Linked DNA regions of Prosthecomicrobium sp. N25. Each later gene encodes a partner of the first gene's protein in a complex. Links are inferred from orthologs where the notes say so. Each region holds a gene or a part of one and is shown on either strand. Other genes may lie near its edges.

Region 1 (4,215 bases):
CGACAGCGAATTCGTCGACCGGCTGGTGCACATCAACCGCGTCGCCAAGGTGGTGAAGGGCGGCCGGCGCTTCGGCTTCGCGGCGCTCGTCGTCGTCGGCGACCAGAAGGGCCGCGTCGGCTTCGGCCACGGCAAGGCCCGCGAGGTTCCCGAGGCGATCCGCAAGGCGACCGAGGCGGCCAAGCGCAGCCTGGTCCGCGTGCCGCTCCGCGAGGGGCGCACGCTGCATCACGACGTGGCGGGCCATCACGGCGCCGGCAAGGTGATCCTGCGGGCGGCTCCGGCCGGCACGGGCATCATCGCGGGCGGCCCGATGCGCGCCGTGTTCGAGACGCTCGGCGTCCAGGACGTGGTGGCGAAGTCGCTCGGTTCGTCGAACCCCTACAACATGGTGCGCGCGACCTTCGACGCCCTGAAGCACGAGGACAGCCCGCGCTCGGTCGCGGCGCGCCGCGGCATCAAGGTCTCGGCCCTGCAGGCGCGGCGCCGCGAAGAGGGTGTCGACGCGGGCGCAGAAGCCTGACCGTCCGGCGATCACTGACAGAGCCGGGGCCGCTTGAACCAGGGCGGCCTCGTCCATAGCTGAAGAAACACGGGGATCGTCCCAATGTCGACCACCGACAAGACCGTCACGGTCGAGCAGACCGGCAGCCCGAGCCGCCGTCCCGGCGACCAGCGGGCCACGCTGATCGGCCTCGGCCTCAACAAGCGGCATCGCCGTTCCACCCTGAAGGACTCTCCTCAGGTGCGGGGCATGATCGCCAAGGTGCAGCATCTCGTCCGCGTCGTGGACGAGTGAGATTTAGGGATCGATCCCCATGAAGCTGAACCAGATCAGCGACAACCCCGGCGCCGTCAAGGCCGGCAAGCGGCTCGGCCGCGGCATCGGCTCGGGCCTGGGCAAGACCTCGGGCAAGGGCGTCAAGGGCCAGAAGGCGCGCCGCGGCGTGGCCATCAACGGCTTCGAGGGCGGCCAGATGCCGCTGCACCGGCGCCTGCCGAAGCGCGGCTTCAACAACATCTTCCGCCTCGACCTCAACGAGGTCAGCCTGGCGAAGGTGCAGGCCGCGATCGAGGCCGGCAAGCTCGATCCGAAGGCGACCGTGACCGCGGAGGCCCTCAAGGCCGCCGGGATCATCCGGCGCGTCAAGGACGGCGTCCGCCTTCTCGGGCCCGGCGAACTGACCGCCGCCGTCACCTTCGAGGTGGCCGGCGCGTCGAAGCCGGCGGCCGAGGCGGTCGAGAAGGCCGGCGGCAAGGTCGTGGCGCTCCTGGCGCAGGCCGCCGCCGAGGCGTGACACCGAAGGCGAACACGACCGGGGCCGCTTCCTGAGGCGGCCCCGGTTTCCCGTCTCGGGGCGGGCATCCTGGCAATCGGAGAGGCGAATGGCTTCGGCAGCTGAACAACTCGCAGCGAACCTCAATTGGGGTGCCTTCGCCAAGGCCGAGGAACTCAAGAAGCGCATCTGGTTCACCCTCGGCGCGCTGCTCGTCTACCGCCTCGGGACCTACCTGCCGCTGCCGGGCATCAATCCCACGGCGCTGTCGCAGGCCTTCCACAATGCCCAGACGGGCATCATCGGCCTCTTCAACATGTTCTCGGGCGGCGCGGTCGGCCGCATGGCGATCTTCGCGCTCGGGATCATGCCCTACATCTCGGCCTCGATCATCGTCCAGCTGCTCACGACGGTGCTGCCGTCCTTCGAGGCGATGAAGAAGGAGGGCGAGTCGGGCCGCAAGCAGCTGAACCAGTACACGCGCTACCTGACCGTGATCCTGGCCGTCTTCCAGGCCTACGGCATCTCGGTCGGCCTCGAGGGCTCGACCAACGTGGTCGCCGACCCGGGCCTGTTCTTCCGTGTCTCGACCGTGCTGACCCTGCTCGGCGGCACCATGTTCCTGATGTGGCTCGGCGAGCAGATCACGTCGCGGGGCATCGGCAACGGCATCTCGCTCATCATCTTCGCGGGCATCGTGGCGGAGCTGCCGCGGGCGATCGCGGGCACCCTCGAGCTCGGCCGGCAGGGCGCGATCTCGACGGGCGCGATCCTCGGCATCATCGTGCTGGCCGTCGTCGTCATCGCCTTCATCGTGTTCATGGAGCGCGCGCAGCGCCGGCTCCTGATCCAGTATCCGAAGCGCCAGGTCGGCAATCAGATCATGCAGGGGCAGTCGTCGCACCTGCCGCTGAAGCTGAACACCTCGGGCGTCATCCCGCCGATCTTCGCCTCCTCGCTGCTCCTGGTGCCGGCGACAGTCGCCAACTTCCAGGCGGGCCAGGCGGGCGGGTGGCTGACCAGCGTGACCGCGTTCCTGGGGCACGGCCAGCCGGCCTACATGGTGCTCTACGCGGCGCTGATCATCTTCTTCTGCTTCTTCTACACCGCGATCGTGTTCAACCCGACCGACACGGCCGACAATCTGAAGAAGCACGGCGGCTTCATCCCCGGCATCCGGCCGGGCGAGCGCACCGCCGAATACATCGACTACGTGCTGACCCGTATCACCGTCGTCGGCGCGATGTACATCACCGTCGTTTGTCTCTTACCCGAATTCCTCATTTCCTGGACCGGCGTCCCGTTCTATTTCGGGGGCACGTCGCTGCTGATCGTGGTCTCGGTGACCATGGACACGGTGTCGCAAATCCAGGGACATCTGCTCGCCCACCAGTACGAAGGTCTGATCAAGCGGGCGAAGCTGAAAGGGGGACGGAAATGAGACTGATCCTGCTCGGGCCTCCGGGGGCCGGGAAGGGGACCCAGGCACAGCGGCTCGTCGAGAAGCACGGCATCGTGCAGCTCTCGACCGGCGACATGCTGCGGGCGGCCGTGAAGGCGGGAACCGAGGTGGGGCTCAAGGCCAAGGCGGTCATGGACGCCGGCCAGCTCGTCTCCGACGACATCGTGGTCGGCGTGGTCGCGGACCGGATCGATCAGGCGGACTGCCAGAAGGGCTTCATCCTGGACGGCTTCCCGCGGACGGTGCCGCAGGCCGAGGCGCTGACCCGGATGCTGGCCTCCAAGGGCATGAAGCTCGACGCGGTGATCGAGCTCAAGGTGGACGAGGACGCGCTCGTCCGGCGGATGGAGACCCGTGTCCGGGAAACGATCGCGGCGGGCGGGCAGGTCCGTGCGGACGACAACCCGGAAAGCTTCAAGAAGCGCCTCGTGGAGTTCCGCGAGAAGACCGCGCCCCTGTCGTCCTACTACGCGGGGACGGGCGAACTCAGGACCGTCGACGGGATGAAGCCGATCGACGCGGTGACGAAGGACATCGAGACGATCCTCGGCTGAGGCGGCCGCCGGTCGAGGGACCGGCGGCGCGGCCGCGCAGGAGGGCGTCCGACGACGATCGGCCCGGCGCCGGAGCGGCCCCCTCGCGGGGCGTCCGGCGGCGGGCGGCTGGATACCCCGGACGGGTTGACGCCCGCTCGTGGAATCTCTATATCCCGACCCTCAATCGCGACATCCATGCGATCGGCGTCGGGGCCCCGAGGGGGACCGGCACCGGTCTCGTCGTCTTGTGTGCGACCCCTTCGGGCCTGGACGAGGCTCAGGAACGTGGTCGTCCCCGGACGACCCGATCGACTGGAGAGGACTGCCGTGGCCCGCATTGCAGGCGTGAACATTCCGACGAACAAGCGCGTGGTCATTGCGCTTCAGTACATCCACGGGATCGGCCCGCGGAAGGCTCAGGAGATCATGGACAAGGTCCGGATCCAGCCCGAGCGCCGGGTCAACGAGCTCTCGGACGCCGAGGTGCTGCAGATCCGCGAAGTGATCGACCGCGACTACATGGTGGAGGGTGACCTTCGCCGCGAAGTCGCGATGAACATCAAGCGCCTGATGGACCTCGGCTGCTACCGCGGCCTGCGCCATCGTCGCGGCCTGCCGGTGCGCGGACAGCGGACGCACACCAACGCGCGGACCCGCAAGGGTCCCGCCAAGGCGATCGCCGGCAAGAAGAAGTAAGGACGGGGCGGGACCGGCCGCGCGCGAGCGCCGCCGGCCGTCGGCTCCCGACGAAGTTCAAGGATCAGCCACATGGCCAAGGAAGCGCAGCGCGTGAAGCGCCGTGAGCGGAAGAACATCTCCTCCGGCGTCGCCCACGTGAACTCCACGTTCAACAACACCATGATCACGATCACCGACGCCCAGGGCAACACCATCGCCTGGTCGTCGGCCGGTGCCAACGGCTTCAAGGGCTCGCGCAAGT
Region 2 (4,640 bases), on another replicon or contig:
CGAGACCGGATGGGCGGACATGGCTCTCTCGGACGATGGTTCGGGTACGGGGAAACCGCCCGGCGCGGACCGCGGGAGCGGGCCGTCCGGGCGCGGAGGCGACGCCGATGCTTCTACTTCTTCGGCGCGATGGCCGCCTCGTCGACCTCGATCTTGGCGTTCTTCTTCATCTCCTGCAGGGCCTCGGCGAAGCGCTCGCCGACCACCGCCTGCCGGATCTGGTCCTTCACCTCGTCGAAGCCGGGGACCTTCTGCTTGCGCCGGTCCTCGACCTTGATGACGTGGAAGCCGAACTGGGTCTCGACCGGCTCCTGGGTGTATTCGCCGGCCTTGAGCTTGGCCGCGGCCTCCTCGAAGGGCGCCACCATGTCGCCGGGCGAGAAGTAGCCGAGGTCGCCGCCCTCCTTGGCCGAGCCCGGGTCCTGCGACTTCTCGGTGGCGATCTTGGCGAAGTCGCCGCCCTTGCCCAGGTCGGCGATGATGCCGGCCGCCTCGTCCCGGCTCTTCACCAGGATGTGACGAGCCCGGGTCTCCTCCGGCGGCGTGAAGGCGGCCGCGTCCTTGTCGTAGCGCGCCTTGACCATCGCGTCGGTCACGGCCGCGTCGACCTTCACGCGGATGTATTCGTTGATGAGCAGCTGCTGGCGCACAGCGTCGAGCCGCCGCTTGAAATCGTCAGAATTGCCGAGCCCGTCCTTGTCGGCGGCGGCGGCCAGGATCTTCATGTCGATGAGCCGGTCCAGGGCCGCCCGCCGGCGCGCGCCCTCGGGAAGTTGCGCGAGCTGCTGGGACATGTTGCCCATGACCTGCGCGAGTTCCTGCTCGGTGACCGGCTTGCCGTCCACGGTCGCGACCGGCTTGTCCTGCGCCGCGGCCGCGCCGCCGACCAGGGCGGTGGCGGCGAGGATGCCGGCCAGGATCGTGTTTCTCGTTGCCTTCGACATCGGTGTTTCCTTCGGTGGGTCTGACGCCCGGACCTCGCAGACGATTGGGGCGAGGCCGTGGAATTCGGTGCGGACATTGGTCCAAAGCCGCAGCGTTGACAACTGGGAGGGTGGCTCTTATCTCTCGCCAGCCCCCCGTTCCCGACGGGGTCGGGCTCGCGTGCCGAGCTCCCCGCCTCCGCCGCCCCTCGCGTGCGCACGGAGAGTTGACGATCCGGGGGGCCGGAAGGATCGGCCGGGCCATGGGGGCGCCTTCCGGACATGCTAGTTCCATGCGCGGCCGCGCGGGCGCAGACTCCGCGCCGGCCGGTCTTCGTCGTTCTCAAGGTTCCAAGGAAAGGCCCCCATGCTCGGGCTCGGTGCTCTCGCCAAGAAGCTGTTCGGCTCTTCGAACGACCGCAAGGTCAAGGCCTACCGCCCGCGCGTCGAGGCGATCAACGGACTCGAGAACGAGCTGGCGGCGCTGTCCGACGACGCCCTGCGCGCCCGCACCGTCCAGTTCCGCGAGGACCTGAAGAACGGCGCCGAGCTCGACGACCTGCTGGTCCCCGCCTTCGCGACCGTCCGCGAGGCCGCCAAGCGCGCCCTCGGCCAGCGCCACTACGACGTCCAGATGATCGGCGGCATGGTGCTGCACGAGGGAAAGATCTCGGAGATGCGGACCGGCGAGGGCAAGACCCTGGTCGCCACGCTGCCCGTTTACCTCAACGCGCTCGCCGGCAAGGGCGTCCACGTGGTCACCGTCAACGACTACCTGGCCAAGCGCGACGCCGAGTGGATGGGCCAGATCTACAACTTCCTCGGCCTCACGGTCGGCGTCATCGTGCACGGCCTCTCCGACGAGGAGCGCGCCGCGGCCTACGCCTGCGACGTGACCTACGCGACCAACAACGAACTCGGCTTCGACTACCTGCGCGACAATATGAAATACGACGTCGCCCAGATGGTCCAGCGCGGCCACCCCTACGCGATCGTCGACGAGGTCGACTCGATCCTGGTGGACGAGGCCCGCACGCCGCTCATCATCTCCGGCCCGCTCGACGACCGCTCGGACCTCTACACCGCCATCGACGTCTTCATTCCCCAGCTGAAGGCGAAGGAGGACTACGAGATCGACGAGAAGCAGCGCACCGCCAGCTTCACCGAGGCCGGCATGGAGCGCCTTGAGCAGATGCTCGGCGCGGCTGGGCTCCTGAAGGGCGAGAACCTCTACGACGTCGAGAACGTCACGGTCGTCCACCACGTCAACCAGGCGCTGCGCGCCCACTCGCTGTTCCAGCGCGACAAGGACTACATCGTCCGCAACGACGAGGTCGTCATCATCGACGAGTTCACCGGCCGCATGATGCCGGGCCGGCGCTACTCCGAGGGCCTGCACCAGGCCCTGGAGGCCAAGGAGCGCGTCCGCATCCAGCCGGAGAACCAGACCCTCGCGTCGATCACCTTCCAGAACTATTTCCGCATGTACGGCAAGCTCGCCGGCATGACCGGCACGGCCCTGACCGAGGCCGACGAGTTCATGGACATCTACGGCCTCGAGGTCGTCGAGATCCCGACCAACCTGCCTGTCCAGCGCGTCGACGAGGACGACGAGGTTTACCGGACGGCCGACGAGAAGTACCGCGCCGTCCTGACCGAGATCGACCGCGCCCACAAGCGCCTGCAGCCGGTGCTGGTCGGCACGGCCTCGATCGAGAAGTCCGAGCTGGTAGCCGAGATGCTGAAGCAGGAAGGCTACCGGCAGATCGACTTCGCCGACCCCAAGGCGCTCGAGAAGCTCTACGAGGCCGCCCGCACCGGCAAGCCGTCCAAGCTCTTCGCCGTGCTGAACGCCCGCTTCCACGAGCAGGAGGCCTATATCGTCGCCGAGGCCGGCGTGCCCGGCGCGATCACGATCGCCACCAACATGGCCGGCCGCGGCACCGACATCAAGCTCGGCGGCAACGTCGAGATGCGCGTCGCCCAGGAGATCGCCGGCATCGAGGACGAGGCCGCCAAGGTCGCCAGGATCGCGGAGATCAAGGCCGAGGTCGAGCGCTTCCGCGACATCGTGCTGAACGCCACCGACGAGGTCGAGGTCGAGGGCGGCAAGGGCAAGACCGTCACCCGCCCGGGCGGCCTCTATATCATCGGCACCGAGCGCCACGAGAGCCGCCGCATCGACAACCAGCTGCGCGGCCGGTCCGGCCGCCAGGGCGACCCCGGCCGGTCCAAGTTCTTCCTGTCCCTCCAGGACGACCTGATGCGCATCTTCGGCACCGACCGCATGGACGGCATGCTGCAGAAGCTCGGCCTGAAGGAGGGCGAGGCCATCATCCATCCCTGGATCAACAAGGCGCTCGAGAAGGCCCAGCAGAAGGTCGAGGCCCGCAACTTCGACATCCGCAAGAATCTCCTGAAGTTCGACAACGTCATGAACGACCAGCGCCGCGTCGTCTTCGACCAGCGTGTCGAGCTCATGACCGGCGACAACGTCCGCGAAACGGTGGGCGGCATGCGCCACGACGTCATCGCCGACCTGGTCCGCAAGCACATCCCCGAGAACGCCTATCCGGAGCAGTGGGACGTCGAGGGCCTCAAGGCCGACGTCCGCGAGCACGTCGCCCTCGACCTGCCGGTCGACGAATGGGCCAAGGAGGAGGGCATCGCCGACGAGGAGGTGCAGGAGCGCATCACCAAGGCGGCCGACACGGTCATGGACGACAAGGTCGCGCGCTTCGGCGACGAGATGATGGCCTATATCGAGAAGGCCGTGCTTCTGCAGACCCTCGACCATCTCTGGCGCGAGCACCTCGTCACCCTGGACCACCTGCGCCAGGTGATCGGCTTCCGCGGCTACGCCCAGCGCGACCCGCTGAACGAGTACAAGACCGAGGCGTTCACGCTCTTCGAGGCCATGCTGACCAACCTGCGCCAGGCGGTCACCGGCCAGATGATGCGCGTCGAGGTCGTCCAGCAGCAGGAGCCGCCCCCGGGCTTCACCGGCGGTGAACTGCCGCCCATGCAGGCCCACCACATCGATCCGCTGACCGGCCGCGACGAATTCGCCGCCGCCGATGCCGGCGCCTTCGCGGCCGGCCTCTCGGGCAGCGCCACGCCGGCGAGCTTCGCCGCGCAGGCCGTCGACCCGAAGGACCCGGCCACCTGGGGCAATGTCAGCAGGAACGCGCCCTGCCCCTGCGGCTCGGGCAAGAAGTTCAAGCACTGCCACGGCAGCCTGGTCGCCTGACCGCGGCCGATCCGTCCCGATCAAGCCTCGCCCGCCGGCCCGTCCGGCGGGTTTTCATTTTCATTGATTACAATTTTCTGAAATTTCGGAAGTTGACATCGCCTTACGGAAATTGATTAGATTTCAAAATTAGAATTGCAGATGTATTCCGGGTATAACAATTTCTAAATGCGATGTCCGTCTGAACCTTTGCTTGGAATTTTACCCCTAGAGTGGCGTCATGGAGAACCACAAGGGGGCCGCCATGACGCTGTCAGGCCTGATCAGAGACTTCCTTCGTGACCGGCGCGGCAACGTCGCCATGACGTTCGGCCTGTTGATGCCGATGGTCATCGGCCTTGCCGGCATCGCCATCGACAAGGCGGTCTGGGAGAGCCAGCGCCAGAGGCTGCAGAACGCCTCGGACGCGGCGTCTCTCGCCGCGGCGGCGGTCTTCAACGACAGCCGCTACACAACCACCTCCGCCA
Region 3 (3,929 bases), on another replicon or contig:
GGAGCGCTCGTACACGGCCTTGGCGTCATCGTCGGTGACGTCCTGCGGCTTGGCGGTGCTCTTCGGGTCGATGGAGAGGACCACCAGCTTCCGGTACTCCGGGGCGCGGAAGGCCGCCTTGCGCTCCTCGAAGAACTTCTGCAGCACGTCCGGCGCCGGATCGGCGATCTCGCCGAGCGCGGAGGGCTCCAGGCGGATGTAGGAGACGACGCGCTCCTCGTTGCGGTACTGGTTCAGCGCCTCCAGCAGGACCTTGGGCGCCGGCATCACGCCCGCGACCCCGTCGATCAGCTGCTGGCGGTTGGCCGCCTCGCGGGCGAGCGCCACGTACTGGTCCTCGCTCCAGCCGTTCTGCTGCAGCGTGCGGGCAAAAAGGCCCCGGTCGAAACGGCCGGCCGCGGGCTGGAAGGTCGGGTCGGACTGGATCTGGCGGACCACCTCGGCGTCGCTCACCCCGAGCCGGAATCGGCGCGCCGCCTCGTTGAGCGTGGCGTCCGAGATCATCCGGTTGAGAAGCTGGTTCGGCAGTCCCGCGCGCAGCGCCTCGTCGCGCGAGATGGGCCGGCCGCGCTGCCGGCCGATCTGGTCGATCTGCCGGCGATAGTTGGTATCGAACTCGACGGCGCTGATCTTCGTGTGCCCCACCTCGGCGACCGTGGTGGAGCCGAAGCCGCGGAACACGTCGGCGATGCCCCAGACGCCGAAGCTCACGATCAGGAAGGCGAGGAGGATCTTGGAGACCCATCCGGAGGCACTGCGGCGCAGGACGTCGAGCATGGAGGCGGAACCGGTTCCTGAGGGGGATGCCGCCGGCCCGGCTGGGACCACTCTTTCCGGCATCCGTCGACCTGCGGGAGGGCCCCCGCGAGCGGCGCGGACTATAGGGAGAGCGTCCGGCGAGAGCAAGGCGGGCAAACGACCCGGAACCGCGCCGCCGGCCGCCGAAAAGCGGGCTCGCGCCGCCGTCCCGCTTCTGCTACCGAACCGCCGCTGGCCCGCAGGGAAGAAGGAGCGCGTCGAATGAAGCCGCTGGTCGCCGGGAACTGGAAGATGAACGGGCTCAGGGCCGCCGCCGCGGAGCTCCGCGCCATGGCCGAGGGCTACGACGCCGCGCTCTCCGCCGAGGTCGATCTCATGGTCTGCCCGCCCGCGACCCTCCTCGCGCTCTTCGCCGAGACGGCCGCCGGCACCGGCATCGCCATCGGCGGACAGGACTGCCATCCCAAGTCGTCCGGCGCCCATACGGGCGACATCGCCGCCGAGATGATCCGCGACGCCGGCGGGACGGCGGTCATCGTCGGCCATTCGGAGCGGCGCACCGACCACGGCGAGACGGACGCCACCGTCAAGGCGAAGGCCGAGGCGGCCTTTCGGGCGGGCCTCGCGGCGATCGTCTGCGTCGGCGAGACCCGGGCCGAGCGCGAGGCCGGCAAGGCCCTCGAGGTGGTCGGCGGCCAGCTCGCCGGGTCCCTGCCGGACGGTGCCACCGCGGAGACCCTCGTCGTCGCCTACGAGCCCGTCTGGGCCATCGGCACCGGCCTCACCCCGACCGCCGCCGACGTGGCGGAGATGCACGCCTTCATCCGCGAGCGGCTGGTCGCGACGCTGGGCGGGGCCGGGCGCGGGGTGCGCATCCTCTATGGCGGCTCGGTGAAGCCCTCCAACGCGACCGAACTTCTCTCCGTCGACAACGTGAACGGCGCGCTCGTCGGCGGCGCGAGCCTCAAGGCGGCGGACTTCCTGGGGATCGCGGGCGCCTACCGGTGACGGCCCTTCGGTCCGGCGCTCTGGCCTTCGTGGAAAAGCTCGTGTAAGACGGCCCCCGAATTTGCGCCGCCGTTCGCGGCTCCCCATGTGAGCGTCTGGACGGGCCGGTCACGGTCCGGCCGGACGCTTTCGGCTTGCACAATCGTCCGCCGCGGCCCTGCCGTGCGCGGAGACATCTGGGCGATCGATGGAAACCGTTATCATCGTCATTCATCTGATGGTCGTTTCGGCGCTCGTGGGCGTCGTGCTCCTGCAGCGCTCGGAGGGCGGCGCCCTCGGCATGGGCGGCGGGGGCGGCGGCCTCATGTCATCCCGCGGCACCGCCAACGTGCTGACCCGTGCCACCGCCATTCTGGCGACGGCCTTCTTCGTGACCTCCCTGGTGCTGGCCATCCTCGCCGGCGGCCATACCGAGCGGCCGTCCTCCATCCTCGACCGCGCCGCTCCGCCGGCCGGGCAGGGTGCGCCGGCCGCCCCGGGCACGCCGGCTCCCGCCGCGCCGGGCCAGGGCGGCGGCATCCTCGACCAGCTGCAGCAGCTCCAGCGCCCGGCCGCGCCGGCCCCGGCGCCGCAGCAGTGAACCACGGGCGGCGCCGGCAGACGGCGCCGCTTCTTCTTCGGGCGCGGCAGCGCGCCGGCGGGCGCGGGCAGGGACGGGCCGTTCGGGCCACCCCCCACGCGCCCCGTGACATGAGATCGCCGGGACGTCGCGCCGGGGCCGGGAAGGTCCGCCGGGGATGTCCACTGTTTTGTTGCGCAGTGGCTTGCCGCCGTTTTGCGAATCGGCCGGCCGCCAGATAGGGTCGAGGTCCATGGCGCGGTACGTCTTCATCACCGGCGGCGTGGTTTCCTCCCTGGGCAAGGGCTTGGCTTCCGCCGCTCTCGGCGCGGCCTTGCAGGCACGCGGCTACAAGGTCCGGCTCCGGAAGCTGGACCCCTACCTCAACGTCGATCCCGGCACGATGTCGCCGTACCAGCACGGTGAGTGCTTCGTGACGGACGACGGCGCCGAGACCGATCTCGACCTCGGCCACTACGAGCGCTTCACCGGCCGTCCCGCGAACAAGCAGGACAACATCACCACGGGCCGGATCTACCAGGACATCATCGCCAAGGAACGGCGTGGCGACTATCTCGGAGGCACCGTCCAGGTGATCCCGCACGTGACGGACGCCATCAAGGAGTTCGTGGTCGCCGGCAACGAGGGCTACGACTTCGTGCTGGTCGAGATCGGCGGGACGGTCGGCGACATCGAAGGCCTGCCCTTCTTCGAGGCGATCCGCCAGCTCGGCAACGACCTGCCGCGCGGACACGCCGTCTACATCCACCTGACGCTGATGCCCTACATCCCGAGCGCGGGTGAGCTGAAGACCAAGCCGACCCAGCATTCGGTGAAGGAGCTGCGCTCCATCGGCATCCAGCCCGACATCCTGCTCGTGCGGGCCGACCGCGAGATCCCGGAATCGGAGCGCAAGAAGCTCTCGCTCTTCTGCAACGTGCGCCCCTCGGCCGTGATCCAGGCGCTCGACGTGGCCTCCATCTACGACGTCCCGATCGCCTATCACCGGGAGGGTCTCGACGACGAGGTTCTGGCGGCCTTCGGGATCACGGGCGCGCCGAAGCCCGACCTGTCGCGCTGGGAGAGCATCTCCGACCGCATCCACAACCCGGAGGGCGAGGTCACCATCGCGGTGATCGGCAAGTACACGGGGCTGAAGGACGCCTACAAGTCGCTGATCGAGGCGCTGACCCACGGCGGCATCGCCAACAAGGTCAAGGTCAAGATCGACTGGATCGAATCGGAGGTCTTCGAGAAGGAGGACCCGGCACCGTTCCTCGAGCACGTGCACGGCATCCTGGTTCCCGGCGGATTCGGCAAGCGCGGCACGGAGGGCAAGATCGCGGCCGCCGGCTATGCTCGCAGGCGCGGCATTCCCTATTTCGGCATCTGCTTCGGCATGCAGATGGCGGTCATCGAGGCGGCGCGCAATCTGGCCGGCGTGACGGAGGCGAACTCAACCGAGTTCGGTCCGTGTTCGGAGCCCGTGGTCGGCCTCCTGACCGAGTGGCTGCAGGGCAACGAGCTGCAGCGCCGCTCCGAGGGCGGCGACCTCGGCGGCACCATGCGGCTCGGTGCCTACCGGGCCCGGCTCGCGCCCGGC

What was found.
Region 2: the proteins of secY (region 1) and secA are in contact, whole or in part, in a crystal structure (PDB 3DIN), measured with the Thermotoga maritima proteins. The link is inferred for Prosthecomicrobium sp. N25 from one-to-one orthologs. Residues at the interface, in WP_004081795.1 of Thermotoga maritima: Glu108, Gly109, Glu110, Glu111, Ala236, Glu237, Arg238, Arg239, Ile240, Thr241, Ile242, Gln243, Tyr244, Ala245, Arg246, Arg247, Val248, Thr249, Gly250, Arg251, Arg252, Val253, Tyr254, Gly256, Ala257, Ser258, Thr259, Tyr260, Leu261, Pro262; in WP_004082002.1 of Thermotoga maritima: Glu261, Ala262, Arg263, Lys300, Ala301, Arg302, Thr303, Ile304, Ile305, Leu323, Tyr324, Asp325, Pro326, Val329, Ser330, Tyr333, Ile336, Lys340, Phe345, Val349, Glu363, Phe364, Tyr374, Ser375, Gly376, Gly377, Glu393, Ile395, Thr482, Ser483.
Region 3: secY (region 1) and secG share a complex: the UniProt entries of both Escherichia coli proteins name them as parts of the sec protein translocase complex. The link is inferred for Prosthecomicrobium sp. N25 from one-to-one orthologs.

Annotation. Positions count from the first base shown.
Region 1 is NZ_JBBCAT010000004.1:224,311-228,525, forward strand. What follows is about bases 555-3,552. They hold secY (preprotein translocase subunit SecY), read left to right. Parts: upstream 555-1,386; coding sequence 1,387-2,718; downstream 2,719-3,552. Other genes in these bases: rpmD (50S ribosomal protein L30), read left to right, coding at 608-799; rplO (50S ribosomal protein L15), read left to right, coding at 819-1,298; WBG79_RS23280 (adenylate kinase), read left to right, coding at 2,715-3,293. Outside these bases: rpsE (30S ribosomal protein S5), read left to right, coding at 1-523; rpsM (30S ribosomal protein S13), read left to right, coding at 3,603-3,971; rpsK (30S ribosomal protein S11), read left to right, coding at 4,044-4,215. UniProt on the Escherichia coli protein: The central subunit of the protein translocation channel SecYEG. Consists of two halves formed by TMs 1-5 and 6-10.
Region 2 is NZ_JBBCAT010000002.1:890,881-895,520, reverse strand. Bases 951-4,373 are described here. They hold secA (preprotein translocase subunit SecA), read left to right. Parts: upstream 951-1,290; coding sequence 1,291-4,173; downstream 4,174-4,373. Also shown: bifunctional glutamate N-acetyltransferase/amino-acid acetyltransferase ArgJ, read right to left, coding at 1-21; WBG79_RS18985 (peptidylprolyl isomerase), read right to left, coding at 114-944; WBG79_RS18975 (TadE/TadG family type IV pilus assembly protein), read left to right, coding at 4,394-4,640. UniProt on the Escherichia coli protein: Required for protein export, interacts with the SecYEG preprotein conducting channel.
Region 3 is NZ_JBBCAT010000001.1:2,943,803-2,947,731, reverse strand. The notes cover bases 939-3,650. They hold secG (preprotein translocase subunit SecG), read left to right. Parts: upstream 939-1,954; coding sequence 1,955-2,347; downstream 2,348-3,650. Other genes in these bases: WBG79_RS13385 (CTP synthase), read left to right, coding at 2,580-3,650; tpiA (triose-phosphate isomerase), read left to right, coding at 1,021-1,767. In the rest of the region: WBG79_RS13400 (peptidylprolyl isomerase), read right to left, coding at 1-777; more of WBG79_RS13385, read left to right, coding at 3,651-3,929. UniProt on the Escherichia coli protein: Subunit of the protein translocation channel SecYEG. Overexpression of some hybrid proteins has been thought to jam the protein secretion apparatus resulting in cell death; while this may be true it also results in FtsH-mediated degradation of SecY.